DNA from 4 places in the Streptomyces dryopteridis genome. Region 1 is predicted to be linked to each of the others. Evidence: riboswitches for the same ligand, from Rfam matches in the RefSeq annotation. Region 1 holds a riboswitch; each other region holds the start of a gene.

Region 1 (4,859 bases):
CGCGATGCTGACCGAGTCCTTCGTGGCCATCATGGCCGTGATCGCGGCCTGCATCATCGAGCCCGGCCTCTTCTTCGCCGTCAACAGCCCCGCCGGGGTCATCGGCACCACGGTGGAGACCGCCTCGGCGGCCGTCACCAACTTCGGCTTCGCGATCTCCCCGGCCGACCTCGCGCAGGCGGCCAAGGACGTCGAGGAGGTCAGCCTGCTCTCGCGCACCGGCGGGGCCCCGACCTTCGCGCTGGGCATGTCGGAGATCTTCTCCGCCGTGGTCGGCGGCGCCGGGATGAAGGCGTTCTGGTACCACTTCGCGATCATGTTCGAGGCCCTGTTCATCCTCACCACCGTGGACGCGGGCACCCGCGTGGGCCGCTTCATGCTCCAGGACACCCTCGGCAACGTGCACAAGTCCTTCAAGGACGTGAGCTGGAAGCCGGGCGTCTGGCTCGCCAGCGCCATCGTGGTCGGCGGCTGGGGCTACTTCCTGTGGGTCGGCGTCAGCGACCCGCTCGGCGGCATCAACCAGCTCTTCCCGCTGTTCGGCATCGCCAACCAGCTGCTCGCCGCCGTCGCCCTCGCCGTCTGCACCACCCTGCTCGTCAAGTCCGGCCGGCTGAAGTGGGCCTGGGTCACGGGCGTGCCCCTGCTGTGGGACGTGGCCGTCACCCTGACCGCGAGCTGGCAGAAGGTCTTCTCCGAGGACGTGAAGGTCGGCTTCTTCGCCCAGCGCGACAAGTACCAGGACGGCATCGACGCGGGCAAGGTGCTGCCGCCCGCGAAGAACGCCGACGAGATGCACACCATCGTCACCAACGCCACCGTCGACGGCGTCCTGTCCGTCCTGTTCGCCGTCCTCATCCTGGTGGTCCTCGCCGACGCCGCCCGCACCTGCCTGAAGGCGATCCGCCGGCCCGAGACCACGACCAGCTCCGAGGTCCCGTGGACCGAGTCGAGGATCGTCGCCCCGGCCGGCATGTTCGCCACCGCCGAGGAGAAGGCGGAGATCGCCGCCGCCGAGGCCGCCGCGGGCAAGGCCAAGGAGCCGGCCGCGTCATGACGGGCCGGCAGGTGTGGGAGCGGGTCCGGTTCTACGTCCGGGAGTTCTCCGGCGAGGCCGCCTACGACCGGTACGTGGCGCACACCCTGGGCCACGACCCGACGGCCGAGCCACTGACCCGCCGCGCCTTCGAACGGGCCCGCACCGACGCCCGCGAGGCCGACCCGCGCGAGGGCTTCCGCTGCTGCTGAGCACCCCGCGCGAGCCGCCCACCACCCCGACCGGGGCCGGTGGGCGGCTCGTGCCGGTTTCGGCGCCGGTGCGACACTTGGCGGATGGATTTCACGATCAGAACCGCGCGCCCCGAGGAGTACGCGGCCCTCGGTGACCTCACCGCGCGCGTCTACCTGGACGACGACCTCGTGGCCTTCGGCGCCGAGGACCCCTACCTGGACCGGCTGCGCGACGTGGCCGGCCGGGCCGCCGACCCCGGCGTCGTCATTCTCACCGCCGAGGCCGAGGGCCTGCTGCTGGGCCAGGTCACCTTCGCCGAACCCGGCAGCTCCATGTGCGACATCGCGGGCCCCGACGAGGCCGAGTTCCGGATGCTCGCCGTGGCCCCCGAGGCCCGCGGCCGGGGCGTCGGCGAGGCCCTCGTGCGGGCCTGCGAGGAGCGGGCCCGGACCCTGCCCGGCGTGCGCGCCCTGGTGCTGTCCACCACGCGGGACATGGTCGGCGCCCACCGGATCTACCGCCGGCTCGGATTCATCCGCACCCCGGAGCGCGACTGGACCCCGTTCGCCGAGATGGACCCGCTGCACACCTACCGCCTCGCCTTCTGACCCGCCCGCCGCGTGACGGTCGTGTGAACACGACCGCCGGCCCGGAGCGCGCCGCACCGCGCGCCGGCCGGCCCCCGCGGCCCCGCGCGTTCGCGCCCGCGACGCGCCCGCCGGCCGCCCCCGGGCCCCGCGCGGGCGCCGATGCGCCCCTCTCCGAGGACCCGGAGTTCGCTTCCGCGACACGCCGCGCGAGCCCGCACGGGAGCCCCCGAAACCCCCGTCACCAGGGCGCACCGCCCGCATCGGGCGCCGGCCGTCCACAACATGTGGTGGTGTCCGCATCCCGCGCCCCCTACATGTATGCTCGTGCTCGCTGTCGCCGCAGGGGAATCCGGTGTGAATCCGGAACTGTCCCGCAACGGTGTGACACACCCCTTTTCGCCCGTCCCTCCTCCGCGAGGGCGCCGCACGGGGGTGCGCGAGTCCGAGGACCTGCCGACAGTGCGCCCAGACCGACCGGTCCGGGCGCCGATTCGTCCGGGCCTCGCGGTTGGGCCGGTGGACGTCACGCGGAGCACCCCGCCCGAACCTGCCCAGGGCGGTCTCGGTGCGCCCGTTCGCGTGCGCCCCCCGTCGCCCCCGCCCCGAGTGGCCGGAGCCGAGCGAGGGAGAGCCCCCACGTGACCATCGCGCCTGCCGCACCGCGCGCCGCGTCCACCCCGCCCGAGGCAACCGCCGAGAGCCTCGGGGCCGCGCTGCTGCGCACCCTCACCGAGCTGACCGCCGACCTGCCCGACACCGACCCCGGCCGGGTGGCCGCCGCCGCCCTGCGCGGCCGCAGCGGCGCCAGTGACGCGGCCGAGCTGCGCGGGCTGGCCTGCGAGGCCGCGGCCGGCCTGATCTCCGAGGACCCGGCCTACTCGCGGCTCGCGGCCCGCCTGCTGACCCTCGCCGTGGCCGACGAGGCCGCCGGTCAGGGCGCCGTCTCCTTCTCCGCCTCGGTGGCCGTGGGCCACGCCGAGGGCCTGATCGCCGACCGCACCGCCGCCTTCGTCACCGCCCACGCGGCGCGACTGGACGCCCTGGTGGACGCGGCCCTCGCCGAGGGCGCCGACGACCGCTTCGGCTTCTTCGGCCTGCGCACCCTGCACAGCCGCTACCTGCTGCGCCACCCCATCACCCGGCAGGTGATCGAGACCCCGCAGCACTTCATGCTGCGCGTGGCCTGCGGCCTGGCCGAGGACGAGTCCCTGCCGGCCGTGGACGAGGTGGCCTCGCTGTACCGGCTGATGAGCCGGCTGGAGTACCTGCCCTCCTCCCCGACCCTGTTCAACTCGGGCACCCGCCACCCGCAGATGTCCTCCTGCTACCTGCTGGACTCCCCCGCCGACGAGCTGGACTCGATCTACGACCGCTACCACCAGGTGGCGCGGCTGTCGAAGCACGCCGGCGGCATCGGCCTGTCCTACTCCCGGATCCGGGCCCGCGGCTCCCTGATCCGCGGCACCAACGGGCACTCCAACGGCATCGTCCCGTTCCTGAAGACCCTCGACGCCTCCGTCGCGGCCGTCAACCAGGGCGGCCGGCGCAAGGGCGCCGCCGCCGTGTACCTGGAGACCTGGCACGCGGACCTCGAGGAGTTCCTGGAGCTGCGCGACAACACCGGCGAGGACGCGCGCCGCACCCACAACCTGAACCTGGCCCACTGGGTGCCGGACGAGTTCATGCGCCGCGTGAACGCCGACGCCGCCTGGTCGCTGTTCTCCCCCGCCGACGTGCCCGAGCTGGTCGACCTGTACGGCGAGGAGTTCGACGCCGCCTACCGCCGCGCCGAGTCCGCCGGCCTGGCCCGCAAGACGATGCCGGCGCGCGAGCTGTACGGCCGCATGATGCGGACCCTGGCGCAGACCGGCAACGGCTGGATGACGTTCAAGGACGCCTCCAACCGCACCGCCAACCAGACCGCGCTGCCGGGCCGCGTCGTGCACTCCTCGAACCTGTGCACCGAGATCATCGAGGTCACGAACGACGGCGAGACGGCCGTGTGCAACCTCGGCTCCGTCAACCTCGGCACCTTCGTGGACGAGCGCACCGGCGAGCTGGACTGGGAGCGGCTGGACGCCACCGTGCGCACCGCCGTGACCTTCCTCGACCGGGTCGTGGACATCAACTTCTACCCGACCGAGCAGGCCGGCCGTTCCAACGCCAAGTGGCGTCCGGTGGGCCTGGGCGCGATGGGTCTGCAGGACGTGTTCTTCAAGCTGCGGCTGCCCTTCGACTCGCCGGCCGCGCAGGAGCTGTCCACGCGGATCGCCGAGCGGATCATGCTGGCCGCGTACGAGGCGTCCACCGACCTCGCCGAGCGGCACGGGCCGCTGCCGGCGTGGGAGGAGACCCGCACGGCGCGCGGCGTGCTGCACCCGGACCACTACGGAGTGACGCACCACTGGCCGGAGCGCTGGGAGGCGCTGCGGACCCGGATGGCGAGCACGGGCCTGCGCAACTCGCTGCTGCTGGCCATCGCCCCGACCGCCACCATCGCGTCCATCGCGGGCGTCTACGAGTGCATCGAGCCGCAGGTGTCGAACCTGTTCAAGCGCGAGACCCTCAGCGGGGAGTTCCTCCAGGTCAACACCTACCTGGTGGAGGAGCTGAAGCGGCTGGGCGTGTGGGACGCGCAGACCCGCGAGGCGCTGCGCGAGGCATCGGGCTCCGTGCAGGGCTTCGGCTGGATCCCGGCCGAGGTGCGCGAGCTGTACCGCACGGCGTGGGAGATCCCGCAGCGCGGCCTGATCGACATGGCCGCCGCCCGCACCCCGTACCTGGACCAGAGCCAGTCGCTGAACCTGTTCCTGGAGACGCCCACCATCGGCAAGCTCAGCTCGATGTACGCGTACGCCTGGAAGCGGGGGCTGAAGACCACGTACTACCTGCGGTCCCGTCCGGCGACGAAGATCGCCCGGGCCGCGCAGGGCGGCGCCCGCGTCGAGGCCGCCGCCCCGGCGACGGTGCCCGCGACCGCCGCCCCCCTCCCGCAGGCCCTCGACGCCGACGCGTTGGCCTGCTCCCTTGAGAACCCC
Region 2 (4,859 bases), 230 kb from region 1:
CTGGAGCCGCGCGGCCCGGTCGAAGGCCCGCACGAAGGCCGTCGCGGCCAGTCCCGCCAGCGAACGCCAGGCCGCGGCCCGGCTCGTGTGCCCCAGCCGCGCCGCCTGGGCGCGCCGCACCCGGGCCACCGCGTCCCACAGCAGGAACCCGATCCGGTACATCACCAGGGCCACGTCCACCACCGGCGCCGGCACCCCGGCCCGCACCAGCCGCGGCAGCACGTCCGAGACCGGCGTGGTGAACGCGAACAGCAGCAGCCCCAGCGAGGCCACCGAGGTCCGGGCCAGCAACTCCGCCGCCTGCCGCGGCCCGTCCGGGGCCCAGGACAGCGGCCCGGCCGGCCCGCCCACGCTCACCAACAGCGGCAGCGCGCCCGTCACGCAGAAACCCCACGGCACCCGGAAGGCCCGCCACAGCAGCCGGCCCGGCACCCGCGCGGGCCCCAACAGCACCACCAGCGTCGCCAGCCCCACCAGCGGGGCCCCGGGCCACGGCGGCAGCGACACCGCCGACACCGTGAGCCCCACGCCCAACAGGGCCTTCTCCAACGGGTGCCGGCGGCGCCACCGATTGGTGTGCGCCGCCGCGTCGATCGGCAGCACCGGCTACGTCTCCGAACCCGTCACCGGCCGTTCGGCGCCGCCCGCCCCGACCTCCCGGGCCTCGGCCGCCGCTGCCGCCAGACCCTGGCGCCGGCCGCGCCGCACCCCGAAGTAATAGGCCAGCACCCCCGCGCCGGCCGCCGCCTGGAGCGCGAACAGCGCCGATTCGATCTCACCCGAGGGCGGCTCGTACAACGGGCTGAACCACGGCTCGTACTCCGGGCTCAGCTCCGTGATCGCCGCCTCCGCCTGGGCGTCGGCCCCGGCGAACGGCTCCTCCTTGCCCTCGCCCAGCCCCAGGGCCACCGGCAGCACCGCCAGCGCGGCCACCACCAGCAGCAGCAGCCCGTTGATCCTCGTGTCGCGCTTCACCGGGCGCTCGCCTCCGTCGTGACGGCGGTCGCGGCCGCGTCGGACCTTCCGGTGAGCCGGGCCACGCCCAGCCGCACCAGCTCGGACTTGCTGGAGCGCATCAGCAGGCGCATCACCAGCACCGTCAGCAGCCCCTCGCTGATCGCCAGCGGGATCTGGGTGACGGCGAAGATCCCGCCGAACTTGGCCAGCGAGCCGAGGAAGCCGCCGCTGGGGTCGGGGAAGGCCAGCGCGAGCTGCACGCTGGTCACGCAGTACGTGACCAGGTCGGCGAGGAAGGCGCCGACGAAGACCGAGCCCATCAGCGGCACGTTCCAGCCGCGCAGCAGGCGGTAGGCCCCGTACCCGGCCCAGGGCCCGGCGATGGCCATGGAGAACACGTTGGCGCCCAGGGTGGTCAGCCCGCCGTGCGCGAGGGCCAGGGCCTGGAACAGCAGGGTGATCGTGCCGAGCACCGCCATGATCGGCGGCCGGAACAGGATCGCGCCGAGCCCGGTGCCCGTCGGGTGGGAACAACTGCCCGTGACGGAGGGGATCTTCAGCGCGGACAGGACGAAGGTGAAGGCCCCGGAGGCCCCGAGCAGCAGGGTGCTCTCCGGATTGGCCCGGACCTCCCGGGTCAGGGCCCGGACGCCGTGGACGACGAACGGGGCGGACGCGGCGCCCCAGGCGACCGCGTGCAAGGGGGGCAGGAACCCCTCGGCTATGTGCATGATTCGGTGAGACCTCTCCAGCACCTCGTGGATGGACGACGCGCCTCGGCCGGTCTCCTGGCTCACGGGTGCTGATGCCCTGGCTCCGCCTTCCCGGGCAGCGCACGGTCTCCCGCGGCCGCCCAGTGGCCTCCCGCAGGAATGGAGCCGGACTTCCCGTTCACAGTGGCGAGGGCCGCACCGGTTCTCCACCGGTTTCCCGTACACCAAGGCCCGATGACACTAGTGGGCGTTCGGGCAGGTCACAACCCGACCCCGGCCGGGACCGGAGGTCGGGGCGGGGCCGGGTCGGGGGCGGGGCGGCTGTCGCGGGTGCGAACGGGGGGCCGGGGTCAGCAGGTCTTGGCGTGCGGGAAGTCCACGACGATCCGCTTGGGGTTGTCCAGGGTGAAGGTGCTCCAGGTGGGCTTGGTCGCGAAGGCGGTGCCGAAGGTGACGTAGCCCTCGAAGTCCCCGGTGTAGGCCAGGCCCTTGAGCTTGTTGTACGGCAGCGTGGTCAGGCGCGGGCCCTGGTAGGCGTTCTGGCCCTCGTCGGTGTGGCCCTGGGCCGGGTTCAGCCGGATCTCCAGGAAGAACTTGCCCGGCAGGTTCACCGGCTCGCCGGAGCCGTCGTGGTAGAGCTTGTCGACCGGGCGTATGGAGACCCCGGGCACGCTCGTGCCCTGCACGTCGATCACGAGCCGGTCGTAGGTGCAGTGGGAGCCGGTGCGCGCGTTGACCACCAGGGGCGAGAAGCTCGCGGCGGCCTTGGCGGCGGGCTTGACCGTGCCGGTCTCGCGATCGGAGGCGCCGGCGGGGGCGGCGAGGGCCACCGAGGCGGTGAGCAGGGCGCCGGTGACCGCGGCGATGGCGCGGCGTCGTCCGATGGTGCTGTACATGAGGCACTCCCCTGGGGACCGGGTCCTCACCGAGGGCCGGGCCCTTCCCGGCACGGACAGAGGACTCTGTCCACCATGACACCGATCCGCGCCGGCCGGTTCCCCGGGCCGCGACGCGCGAACGCGCCCTCCGAGCACGAGTGCGGAGGACGCGATGCGGGGGTGGGCCGGGGCCGCGGCCGGGAGGGGAGGTCTCCGAAGGGGTGGAGCGTGCTGTGTCCGTCTCCCGTGGACGCGGCGGGCCCGATCGGGCGGCGGCGCCGGCCGGGGGGCGGACCCCCGGCCGACGGCCGACCGAGAACGGCAGCCCGAGAGGGCTTCCGGGCAACGATTACGGGACGTTGACGGCCACGGAGTCGTTGTTGTTCGACTGGCCGATCGCGGTGAAGCCGGAGCCGTTGGCCTGGGCGGTGTTGTTCTGGTTGGAGGCGCCCCAACCGGTCGCACCCTGCTGCACGGTGCCGGAGTTGCCGAGGTTGTTGCCCCCGACTCCGCTGCCCACGAGGCTGGCGACCGTCGCGTTGGACGCGTTGGCCGCGCCGGCGCCGTTGTCGGCCTGCGCCACGCCCGCGAAGGCGGCGACGGCGAACGGGATCGAAGCGAGGGCCGACAGCACGCGGGTGGTGCGGATGCTTGCCATGTTCTTGTCCTCCAAGGACGAGAAAACCAAAGGTGGGGGTGACTGCGACGTCGCGTGTGACAACTGTGACGCATGTGGATCATCGCCAACCACCTCAGAGCGGCTTCTTCCCACTGAAGCGTGACCAACCGGTTTCAAACCCCAACCCGGGTGAAACGGCCTGAACTTGCCGTTACCGGAGGGTGGGTACGGACGTTGGACATTCTTCGCGACTCACGCGACCCGTGCCCACAAAGGGAAGTACCGTTACTTCCAGGGCTTCTTGGGGCCTTCCGCCAACCAGGGCACCCATGGCCGGAATCGGCCGGGCCACGGCGAGAATCCGCTCCCCGGATGGACGCGTCCCGCGTTGTCCCACCAGCCCCAACCGCCCCACCGCACACACGAGGCACCCGGTTCAACGACGCCGGCCCGCGATGCGCACGCCCGCGCCCCCGACGTCCCCCGCCCGGGCGGACCCGTCCCCCCACCCGTGACCTCCCCGCGAACGCGCGCACGCCCCGCCGGAGGGTCCGACGGGGCGTGCGCGGGAGGGGGCGTGCTCAGCACTCGATGACGTTGACCGCGAGGCCGCCGCGGGCGGTCTCCTTGTACTTGATCTTCATGTCGGCGCCGGTTTCCTTCATGGTCTTGATGACCTTGTCGAGGGAGACCTTGTGGCTGCCGTCGCCGCGCATGGCCATCTTCGCGGCCGTGACGGCCTTGACGGCGGCCATGCCGTTGCGTTCGATGCACGGGATCTGGACGAGGCCGCCGACCGGGTCGCAGGTCAGGCCCAGGTTGTGCTCCATGCCGATCTCGGCGGCGTTCTCGACCTGTTCCGGGGTGCCGCCGAGGACCTCGGCCAGGGCGCCGGCCGCCATCGAGCAGGCCGAGCCGACCTCGCCCTGGCAGCCGACCTCGGCGCCCGAGATGGAGGCGTTCTCCTTGAACAGCATGCCGATGGCGCCGGCGGCGAGGAGGAAGCGGACCACGCCGTCCTCGTCCGCGCCGGGCACGAAGTTCACGTAGTAGTGCAGGACGGCGGGCAGGACCCCGGCCGCGCCGTTGGTGGGGGCGGTCACGACCCGGCCGCCGGCCGCGTTCTCCTCGTTGACGGCCATCGCGTAGATGGTGGTCCACTCGGAGCGGTGCATCATCGGGTCGCCCTCGGTGCGCAGCTGCCGGGCGGTGGAGGCCGCGCGGCGCTTGACCCGCAGGCCGCCGGGGAGGATGCCCTCGCGGGACATGCCGCGGCCGACGCACGCCTGCATGACCCGCCAGATCTCCAGCAGCCCGGCCCGGATCTCCTCCTCGGTGCGCCATGCCTTCTCGTTCTCCAGCATCAGCGAGGAGATGGACAGCCCGGTCTCCCGGGTCAGGCGGAGCATCTCGTCGCCGGTGCGGAAGGGGTGCTTGAGGGGGGTGTCGTCGAGTTTGATGCGGTCCTCGCCCACCGCGTCCTCGTCGACGACGAACCCGCCGCCGACCGAGTAGTAGGTCTTCTCCAGCAGCGGGGCGCCGGCCTCGTCGTAGGCGAAGAGGGTCATGCCGTTGGCGTGGTAGGGCAGGGAACGACGCCGGTGCAGGATCAGCTGCGTGGGCTCGTGGAACGCGATCTCGTGGGCGTCCCCTATCTCGGTGGACAGCAGGCGCAGTCGACCGGTGGAGCGG
Region 3 (4,859 bases), on a different replicon from region 1:
TCGACGTGACCATCGACCCCTCCGCGCCCCTGGAGCACGCCGCCCTCACGCCCGCGTGAGACCCGGCGCGGCGGCCGGCTACGGCGCCTTGGGGTGGTGGGAGGCGACGGTGAAGAGCCGGGGTTGCACGTCGGTGGCGATCGTGGCGGCCAGGTCCATGTGCACCTGCGCCTCGGGGTTCGCGCGCATGGCCCAGTAGTGCTCCTCCGACTCCCACTGCGCGTAGTTGACCACGCGTTCGCCGTCGCGGCTGAGGTGGAAGTTGGCGCAGAGGAAGCCGGGCAGGTGCCTCATGGTCGTCTCGGTGGCCTCCGCGAGCACGGCCACCAGCTCCGCCTGCCGTTCGGGGGCGACGGTGAACACGTTGATGAGGGTGGCCACCGGCCTGCCGGAGTCGATGTGCGCCGTGACGGTCATGGGTGCGGTCTCCTCGTCGTGACGGTCCGGCGCCGGCGCCTCCCGGCCGGTCGCCTTGTTGCGAACGTATGGCAACAAGACGACGCGGGCAGTCGGGCGGATCCGAACGGCTGAGCCCGGACGGGCGACGCGGCGGGCGCACGGGCGACGCGGCGGGCCGGACGGGCGCCCGGGCGCGGGCCGGCCTCCCCGAGGGGCGCCGGCCCGCGACCGGGTCGGTCCCGTCAGACCCGGTCGGGCGCGAGTTCGGCGCGGATCTCGCGGGCCGCCGTCACCAGGTGCTCCAGGGATGCCCGGGTCTCGGGCAGGCCGCGGGTCTTGAGCCCGCAGTCGGGGTTCACCCACAGGCGTTCGGCGGGGATGGCGCGCAGGCCCTCGCGCAGCAGCGCCGCGATCTCCCCGGTGCCCGGGACGCGCGGGGAGTGGATGTCCCAGACGCCCGGGCCGGCCTCGCGGGGGTAGCCGTGTTCGGCGAGTTCACGGGCCACCTGCATGTGGGAGCGGGCGGCCTCCAGGCTGATGACGTCGGCGTCGAGGTCGTCGATGGCCCGCACGATGTCGCCGAACTCGGCGTAGCACATGTGGGTGTGGATCTGCGTCTCGGGCCGCACCCCGGCGGTGGTCAGCCGGAACGACTCCCCCGCCCAGGCCAGGTAGTCGGCGTGGTCGACGGCCCGCAGCGGCAGGGTTTCGCGCAGCGCGGGCTCGTCCACCTGGATCACGGAGGTACCGGCCGCCTCCAGGTCGAGCACCTCGTCGCGCAGGGCCAGCGCCACCTGCCGGGCGGTGTCGGCGAGCGGCTGGTCGTCGCGGACGAAGGACCAGGCCAGCATCGTGACCGGGCCGGTGAGCATGCCCTTGACGGGCCGCGTGGTCAGGGACCGGGCGTGGGAGGTCCAGCGCACGGTCATGGGGTCGGGGCGGGAGACGTCGCCGGCGAGGACGGGCGGGCGGACGTAGCGGGTGCCGTAGGACTGGACCCAGCCGTGGCGGGTGGCGAGGTAGCCGGTGAGTTGTTCGGCGAAGTACTGGACCATGTCGTTGCGTTCGGGTTCGCCGTGCACGAGCACGTCCAGGCCCAGCTTCTCCTGGAGGGCGATCACCTCGGCGATCTCGGCCCGGATCCGTTCCTCGTAGCCGGCCGTGTCCACGCGGCCGGCGCGCAGGTCGGCGCGGGCCGCGCGCAGTTCGTCGGTCTGCGGGAACGAGCCGATGGTGGTGGTCGGCAGCAGCGGCAGGCGCAGGTGCGCGCGCTGCGCGGCGGTGCGCTCCGCGTACGCCTGCGGGCGGTGGGCGTCGGCCTCGGTGACGGCGCCGGCGCGGGCCCGGACGGCCGGGTCCCGGGTGAGGGCGGAACCGGCGCGGGAGGCGAGGTCGGCCCGGTTCGCGGCGAGTTCGGGGGCGATGGCGTCGGTGCCCCGGGACAGGCCGCGCGCCAGGGTGGCGATCTCGGCGGTCTTCTGCCGGGCGAAGGCCAGCCAGCGGCGGACCTGCGGGTCGATGTCGCGTTCGACGGCGGCGTCCAGCGGCACGTGCAGCAGGGAACAGGACGCCGACACGTCCACCCGGTCGGCGAGGCCGAGGAGGGTGCCGAGCACGCTCAGGGACTTCTGGTGGTCGTTGATCCAGACGTTGCGGCCGTCCACGACGCCCGCGACCAGCCGCTTGCCGGGAAGTCCGCCGACGGCGGCGAGGTCGGCGAGGTTGGCGGCGGCGGAGCCGGTGAAGTCCAGGGCCAGACCCTCCACCGGAGCGGCGGCGAGGACCTGGAGGGCCTCGCCGAGCCGGTCGAAATAGGAGGCCACGAGCAGCTTGGGGCGGTCTTCGAGGGCGCCGAGGTCGCGGTGGGCGCGGGCGGCGGCGTTCAGCTCGGCCGGGGTCCGGTCCTGCACGAGGGCGGGCTCGTCCAACTGCACCCACTCGGCGCCGGCCGCCCGCAGCGCGGCGAGGACCTCGGCGTAGACGGGCAGCAGCCGGTCCAGCAGGGTCAGCGGTTCGAAGCCGGGGTCGACGCCGGGGGCGGGCTTGGCGAGCAGCAGGTAGGTGACGGGGCCGACCAGCACCGGGCGGGCCGCGTGCCCCAGGGCGAGGGCCTCGCCCAGTTCCGCGACCTGCTTGGCGGGGTGCGCGGTGAACACGGTGTCGGGGCCGAGTTCGGGGACCAGGTAGTGGTAGTTGGTGTCGAACCACTTGGTCATCTCCAGCGGCGCCACCTCCTGGGTGCCGCGCGCCATCGCGAAGTACCCGTCGAGGGCGTCGGCGGCGACGGCCTCACGGTGCCGGGCGGGAACGGCGCCGAGCATCACGCTGGTGTCCAGCACGTGGTCGTAGTACGAGAAGTCCCCGGTGGGCACCTCGTCGATGCCGGCGTCGGCCAACTGCCGCCAGTTCGCGCGGCGCAGATCGGCGGCGGTGGCGCGCAGGGCCTCGGCGGTGACGCGACCCTTCCAGTAGCCCTCGACGGCCTTCTTCAGTTCGCGGTGCGCGCCCTGGCGGGGGTAGCCGTACACGGTGGCTCGTGCTGCCGCGTTCGCGGGCTTCGCTGTCACGGAACTCTCCTTCGCGAGATGTGTCCAGGAACATCCCGGCGGCGGGACGCGGACGCGAAGGGAACGACACGAACGCACGGGCCACGGCGCGGTGCACCACCGCACGTGCCGTCCGTTGTGTACGCCGACCCGCCCACGAGGTCACCGGGATGACCGCGCGCGGCATCGGCCGGGCGCGGGCAACGGGCAGGTCTTCGGACTCGCGGGCACGCCGACCTCGGACTGTCGAGGCAGGCACCTACTGGCCGTCGCTTCCCAGGACCGTTTCCCGGTCCCAGTGCGTATGACGGCGGTCGTTCCCGCTCACCGCTGCGGGGCAGTCCCGGATTCCCACAGCGTTCCACACCCAACTTGCAACATGATACATGCAGGTCAGAGGGATGCGGGTACAGCAAAGCCCCCGGCCAGCGCCGGGGGCGATGCCATGTTTACGCGGACCTTACGCCACCTGGTAGCGCTCGTAGGCCCTCTCCCCACTTCGGCGAAATCCATCCTTGCCCGCTCCCTGCTTGGACATGATGGTTCGTGGAACGACGTAGAACCGATCACCACGGGAGACGGATCATGGCTCTAAGGTTCATCGCGAAGGACCCGAACACCGACGGTGCGAACTGCCCGACCGTTTGGGTAGATGAAGATCGGCAAGAGTTCCTGTTTCAGGGCTGGAACCCGGACGCGGCAACCATTGCCGAGTGCCTCACCACAGGGCCCATCCCGCCCGGTGAGGGCGTCTTGCGGGTCCCGTTCCGCATGATCAACGCGATCCGAGAGGCTTGTGATGTGGCAGAGCGCTCCACCGTTCAGTGAGCTTCTGGCAGGGTCCCGTACGTCGGCGCTGCACCTTGAGATGCGCGACTACTACGACGACCCCGACGAAGCCCCCCGCGTAGCCGCGTGGGAAGCCGGATACCGGCCAAACCCCGACGACCGGTCCACCTGGTGGCGGCCGTGGCTCGACATGGTGCAAGAGACCGTGGCGCGGGGTGTCGATGTGCGCCGGGCCCGGATCGTCTCGGAGCCCGTCAGCCGCTACACCCGCTACCTGTACGACGGCACGTTCGCCAACATCGCGGCCGGCGAGGGCATCCGTTGGTTGCCGCGCAAGCAGGCTTCCGACATCGCGTTGCCCGGTAACGACTTCTGGGTGTTCGACGGGAAGCTAGTCCGCTTCGGCTACTTCTCCGGGGAGGGCACTTACCTGGGCGACGACGTGACCGACGAACCCTCCGTGGCCAAGCTGTGTACGGACGCGTTCGAAGCCGTCTGGGAACGCGCTGTGCCGCACGAGGAATACCGGATCTAGAGCCACAGCAACACCATGCCCACGTCCCCGTCATCGAGCGCTCAGGCAGCCCGCAAAGCCGTTGCCGACCGCTTGCGAGAGATCCGTCTAGATGCCGGCCTCACAGCCAAGGAGGTAGCCGACCGAACCGGCTGGTACAAGTCGAAGGTCTCTCGCCTAGAGACTGGCGTAACCCCGCCGTCCGATGACGACGTGCGCACATGGTGCCGGGCGTGCGGGGCGGACGGGATGGCCGCTGACATCATTGCGGCTTCCCGTACCGCAGAGAACATGTACGTGGACTGGCGCCGTCTTCAGAAGACCGGTCTACGGCGGCTTCAAGAGTCCTACGTGCCTCTCTTCGACCGCACGAACACGTTTCGCGTGTACTGCTCCAACGTCGTCCCCGGGCTCTGCCAGGCGCCCGGCTATGCCCGTGCGCTCCTCGGGTCAATCACGGCGTTCCGGAACGCACCGAACGACATTGAAGCGGCCGTTGCCGCCCGCGTCGCCCGATCCCGCGTGCTCCGCGAAGGACAGCACCGGTTCTCCTTCCTCCTCGAAGAAGCCGTCCTGCGCCACCGTGTCGGCGGGCCCAACGAGATGCGGGA
Region 4 (4,859 bases), 1.2 Mb from region 1:
AGGTGCCGGGCCTGACCACCGGGGTCGAACAGGCATTCCTCGACGCCTACAAGGGAGGCAGCTTCCAGTACCTGCTGATCGCCGCCGACCGGGTCTGAGCCGGATCGCGCGAATGACGGAGCGCGTATAGACGTCGACGCGGCGCACGCCACCGGCCCGACGCGCCCCGTACCCCGCGCGGACCCCTCCCCGGCCTCCGCGTTCCCCTCCCCGCCCCCGGCCCCTCCGCCCGCCCCGACACCGGAGCGGGCGGAGGGGCGGACGTAGCCCCTGTGGTGTCGGTGACGTACGTGCCGGGGCACCGGTTCGGGCGAACGGTTGTCCGGGGCCCCGCGGATCGGCTGTACTGCTGGTCGATCGAACGGCCCCAGGCACCTGCGGGAGGACGCGATGGCCACCGGACGCGACACAGGACCCACCCGACATCGAAGAGGCGGCCGGGGCGCGAAGGGCGCGCGGCGCGCGCGCCGTTCCCGGCTGCCGCTGCTCGCCGGACTGGCCGCGCTCCTCGTCGTCGCCGGCGTCCTCGCCGGACTCGTGTGGGAACCCCTCACGGCGGGCGCGGGCGAGAGCCGCCGGCCCGTCGCCGCCCCCGGCGCCGCGGTCGAACGCGCCCCCGACACCGAGCCCGACCCTGACGGGAACGCCCGCCCCGACCCCGGCGAGGAGGACGCGAACCCGGACCCCGCCCCGAGCGCCGAGCCGCCCCGGGCCTCCGCCGAGGACGCGGCCGCCGAGGCCGAACGCGAACGACGCGCCGAGACCGAGGCCAGGACCCGCCCCGGCGTGCTCCCCTTCGACCTCCCCGACCCGGCCGCCCTGCGCGCCGCCGGCCGGGAACGCGGCGGCAAGCTCGTCTTCGCCCACTACTTCACCCCGTACCCGCTCTCCCTGGACAACGCGAGCGCCGACGGCGACTACTACACCCGCAACTACCTCACCGCCCGAGGCGAGGACGGCAAACACGCCCGCTACGGCGGCCTGCTGAGGGACCGTCCGCTGCCCGTGGTCCCGCACGCCGGCGGGGACTGGGAAGGCGCCAACCTGCGTCAGGAGATCCGCACCGCCCGCGCCGCCGGACTCGACGGCTTCACCCTCGACCTGCTCTCCCTGACCGGCAAGAACCGGGAACGCTCCGAGGAGCTGATGGCCGCCGCCCAGGCCGTGGACCCCGCCTTCCGGATCATGCTGATGCCCGACATGACCTCGCTGCGCACCGACGACCCCAAGGTCCTCGCCAAGGCCCTCGCCGAACTCGGCCGCTCCCCGGCCGCCCACCGGCTCGCCGACGGCCGGCTCGTGGTCTCGCCGTTCAAGGCCGAGGCCAAGGGTGTGGACTGGTGGCGCGCCGTGATCGCCGAACTGCGCACCCGGTACGGCACCCAGGTCGCCCTCGTGCCGCTGTTCCTGAACTTCGACGCCCACCACGCCGCCTTCGCCCCGATCAGCTTCGGCTTCTCCGAATGGGGCAGCCGCAGCTACACCGGGCAGGAGGGCGCCGCCCGCGACGTCTCCCGTGCCCGCGCCCTGGGCAAGATCTGGATGCAGCCCGTCTCCGTGCAGGACGCCCGCCCCAACCAGGGGGTCTACGACGAGGCCGGCAACACCGCCACCCTCCGCGAGACCTGGACCCGCGCCATCGAGGACGGCGCCGACTGGGTGCAGATCACCACCTGGAACGACTACTCCGAGGGCAGCCACGTCTCCCCGTCCCTGCACAACGGTCACGTGTACCTCGACATCAGCTCCTACTACCTCACCTGGTTCAAGACCGGCGAGGCGCCGAGGATCACCCGGGACGTGCTCTACCTCACCTCCCGGATCCAGTTCGCCGGCGCCGCCGGCCCCCTCGGCCAGCCCTTGCTGATGAGCCTGCGCAAGGGCAGCGCCCCGGCCCGCGACACCGTCGAGGTCCTCTCCTTCCTCACCGCCCCCGCCCAGGTCTCCGTCACGACCGGCGGCGCCCGCGACACCGCCCGCACCGAGGCCGGCCTGCGGGCCCGCACCGTGCCCCTGCGCGCCGGCACCAGCGAGGCCGCCCTGACCCGCGACGGACGTCCCGGTCCCCGCGTGGACCTGCCCTGGCCGGTGGAACGGGCGAGCACCACGCAGGACCTCCAGTACTACGCCGCCGGCAGCGCCCGGGACTGAGGTCCCTGACCCAAGGACCAAGGTCACCCAATATGTAGTGGTTGCACGGACCACTCGCATCCATATGTAGTGTTGGCCCTGCCGGTTCGGCGGGGCCAACACCATGCGCGCCCCGACCGACGCAAGAGGGAACCCAGGTGAGAGACCGGGACTGCCCCGCAACGGTGAGTGAGCCCGCCCCACCCGGGGCCCGCCCACGAGTCCGACACCTGCCGGCGCCACACCACATCCGTGCGAAGCCTCGTGGGAGGGCTGCCGTGAGCACCGTCGACGCCGTCGAAACCGTCACCGAGTACCTGGACCGCCGTGACTGGCGGGTGAACGCCAACGCCAACCAGGGCTACTCGCTCGGCGGGCTGATCCTCAACACCGCCGGCAAGGTCACCGCGAACTACTGGCTGGAGCAGGTCTACCCGCCCGCCGTCGCCGCCGCCCACCGCGAGGGCGACCTGCACATCCACGACCTGGACATGCTCTCCGGCTACTGCGCCGGCTGGTCCTTGCGCACCCTGCTCACCGAGGGCTTCAACGGGGTCCCCGGCCAGATCGACTCCGCCCCGCCCAAGCACCTGTCCTCCGCCGTCGGACAGATCGTGAACTTCCTCGGCACCCTCCAGAACGAATGGGCCGGCGCCCAGGCGTTCTCCTCCTTCGACACCTACCTCGCGCCCTACGTCCGCCTCGACTCCCTGGAATACGCGCAGGTCAGGCAGTGTATTCAGGAGCTGGTGCACAACCTGAACGTGCCCTCGCGCTGGGGCACCCAGACCCCGTTCACCAACCTCACCTTCGACTGGACCTGCCCCGAGGACCTGCGCGACCAGGTCCCCGTGATCGGCGGCGAGGAGTGCGGGTTCACCTACGGCGAGCTCCAGGCCGAGATGGACCTGATCAACCGCGCCTACATCGAGGTCATGACCGAGGGCGACGCCACCGGCCGCGTCTTCACCTTCCCCATCCCCACCTACAACATCACCCGGGACTTCCCCTGGGAGAGCGAGAACGCCGAACGGCTCTTCGCGATGACCGCGAAGTACGGCCTGCCCTACTTCCAGAACTTCATCAACTCCGAGCTCTCGCCGAACATGATCCGCTCCATGTGCTGCCGGCTCCAGCTCGACCTCACCGAACTCCTCAAGCGCGGCAACGGCCTCTTCGGCAGCGCCGAACAGACCGGCTCCCTCGGCGTGGTCACCCTCAACTGCGCCCGCCTCGGATACCGGCACGCCGGCGACGAGGACGCCCTGATGGCCGCCGTGGACCACCTGTGCGAACTCGCCAAGGACAGCCTCGAACTCAAGCGGGTCACCGTCCAGGACCTGATCGACGGCGGACTCTTCCCCTACACCCGCCGCTACCTCGGCACCCTGCGCAACCACTTCTCCACCATCGGCGTGAACGGGATCAACGAGATGATCCGCAACTTCACCGCCGACCGCGAGGACATCACCACCCACGACGGCCACGCCCTCGCCGTCCGCCTCCTCGACCGGGTCCGCGCCCGCATGGTCGAGTTCCAGGAGCGCACCGGCCACCTCTACAACCTGGAGGCCACCCCCGCCGAGGGCACCACCTACCGCTTCGCCAAGGAGGACCGGCGCCGCCACCCCGACATCCTCCAGGCCGGCACCGAGACCAACCCGTACTACACCAACTCCAGCCAGCTCCCCGTCGGCTGGACCGACGACCCCTTCGAGGCGCTGGAACGCCAGGACGAGCTCCAGGGCAAGTACACCGGCGGCACCGTCCTGCACCTGTACATGTCCGAACGGATCCCCACCACCGAGGCGTGCCGCCGCCTGGTGCGCCGCTCGCTGGAGAACTTCCGCCTGCCCTACCTCACCATCACCCCCACCTTCTCCATCTGCCCCGACCACGGCTACCTCGCCGGCGAACACGAGAGCTGCGAGCGCTGCGGGGCCGCCTGCGAGGTGTGGACCCGGGTCATGGGCTACCACCGCCCCGTCTCCTCCTTCAACATCGGCAAGCGCGGCGAACACGCCGAACGCGTCCACTTCGACGTGGACACCGCCGCCGCCCGCGTCGCCGCCGCCCCCGCGACCCCGGCGCGATGACCACCCCCGTCAGCGCCACCGCCGCCCGCGCCCTGCGGATCGGCGGCTGGACCCGACTGTCCACCTGCGACTGGCCCGGCCGACTGGTGACCACCGTCTTCTGCCAGGGCTGCCCCTGGCGCTGCGGCTACTGCCACAACCCCGACCTCCTCGACGCCCGCGCCCCCGGCGCGGTCGCCTGGGACGAGGTCCTCGGCCACCTCGCGCGCCGCTCCGGCCTCCTGGACGGCGTGGTCCTCTCCGGCGGCGAACCCCTGCTCCAGCGGGCCCTGCCCGAGGCCCTGCGCGAGGCCCGCGCCCTGGGCCTGGCCACCGGACTGCACACCGGCGGGGCCTTCCCCCGCCGGCTGGCCCGGCTCCTCGACGAGGGCCTCGTGGACTGGGTCGGCTTCGACGTGAAGGCCGTGCCGAGCCGCTACGAGCGGATCACCGGCGTCGGACACGCGGCGGCCTCCGCCGAACGCTCCCTGCGGCTGCTGCTCGCCTCCGGCGTCCCGCACCAGATCCGCACCACCGTCGACCCCGAGGTCCTCGACCCGCCGAGCATGGACCGGCTCGACGACTGGCTGGCCTCCCTCGGCGCCGCCCCCACCCACCGCCAGACCATGCGCCCCCCGGCCGCCCGGCCGTAGC

What was found. Region 1 has a riboswitch for cobalamin ahead of ACN20G_RS06975 (ribonucleoside-diphosphate reductase subunit alpha). Riboswitches for the same ligand answer to the same signal wherever they lie in the genome.
Region 2: it holds a riboswitch for cobalamin, as region 1 does, so the genes downstream of both, ACN20G_RS05975 (energy-coupling factor ABC transporter permease) here and ACN20G_RS06975 (ribonucleoside-diphosphate reductase subunit alpha) in region 1, are expected to answer to the same signal.
Region 3: it holds a riboswitch for cobalamin, as region 1 does, so the genes downstream of both, metE (5-methyltetrahydropteroyltriglutamate--homocysteine S-methyltransferase) here and ACN20G_RS06975 (ribonucleoside-diphosphate reductase subunit alpha) in region 1, are expected to answer to the same signal.
Region 4: it holds a riboswitch for cobalamin, as region 1 does, so the genes downstream of both, ACN20G_RS02030 (ribonucleoside triphosphate reductase) here and ACN20G_RS06975 (ribonucleoside-diphosphate reductase subunit alpha) in region 1, are expected to answer to the same signal.

Annotation. Positions count from the first base shown of each region.
Region 1 covers NZ_CP187113.1:1,721,813-1,726,671, forward strand. Annotated here, with positions in the region: gene ACN20G_RS06960 (carbon starvation CstA family protein) at 1-1,057, shown strand, start outside; gene ACN20G_RS06965 (YbdD/YjiX family protein) at 1,054-1,248, shown strand; gene ACN20G_RS06970 (GNAT family N-acetyltransferase) at 1,333-1,839, shown strand; cobalamin riboswitch at 2,140-2,293, shown strand; gene ACN20G_RS06975 (ribonucleoside-diphosphate reductase subunit alpha) at 2,460-4,859, shown strand, end outside.
Region 2 covers NZ_CP187113.1:1,489,403-1,494,261, reverse strand. Annotated here, with positions in the region: gene cbiQ (cobalt ECF transporter T component CbiQ) at 1-603, opposite strand, end outside; gene ACN20G_RS05980 (energy-coupling factor ABC transporter substrate-binding protein) at 607-975, opposite strand; gene ACN20G_RS05975 (energy-coupling factor ABC transporter permease) at 972-1,688, opposite strand; cobalamin riboswitch at 1,719-1,914, opposite strand; gene ACN20G_RS05970 (AMIN-like domain-containing (lipo)protein) at 2,021-2,566, opposite strand; gene ACN20G_RS05965 (hypothetical protein) at 2,898-3,206, opposite strand; gene ACN20G_RS05960 (L-serine ammonia-lyase) at 3,749-4,859, opposite strand, start outside.
Region 3 covers NZ_CP187114.1:735,969-740,827, forward strand. Annotated here, with positions in the region: gene tsaD (tRNA (adenosine(37)-N6)-threonylcarbamoyltransferase complex transferase subunit TsaD) at 1-59, shown strand, start outside; gene ACN20G_RS29730 (antibiotic biosynthesis monooxygenase family protein) at 79-417, opposite strand; gene metE (5-methyltetrahydropteroyltriglutamate--homocysteine S-methyltransferase) at 642-2,966, opposite strand; cobalamin riboswitch at 3,135-3,331, opposite strand; gene ACN20G_RS29740 (hypothetical protein) at 3,531-3,773, shown strand; gene ACN20G_RS29745 (DUF6879 family protein) at 3,745-4,269, shown strand; gene ACN20G_RS29750 (helix-turn-helix domain-containing protein) at 4,285-4,859, shown strand, end outside.
Region 4 covers NZ_CP187113.1:515,185-520,043, reverse strand. Annotated here, with positions in the region: gene ACN20G_RS02040 (geranyl diphosphate 2-C-methyltransferase) at 1-98, shown strand, start outside; gene ACN20G_RS02035 (endo-1,3-alpha-glucanase family glycosylhydrolase) at 391-2,151, shown strand; cobalamin riboswitch at 2,217-2,382, shown strand; gene ACN20G_RS02030 (ribonucleoside triphosphate reductase) at 2,409-4,226, shown strand; gene ACN20G_RS02025 (anaerobic ribonucleoside-triphosphate reductase activating protein) at 4,223-4,858, shown strand.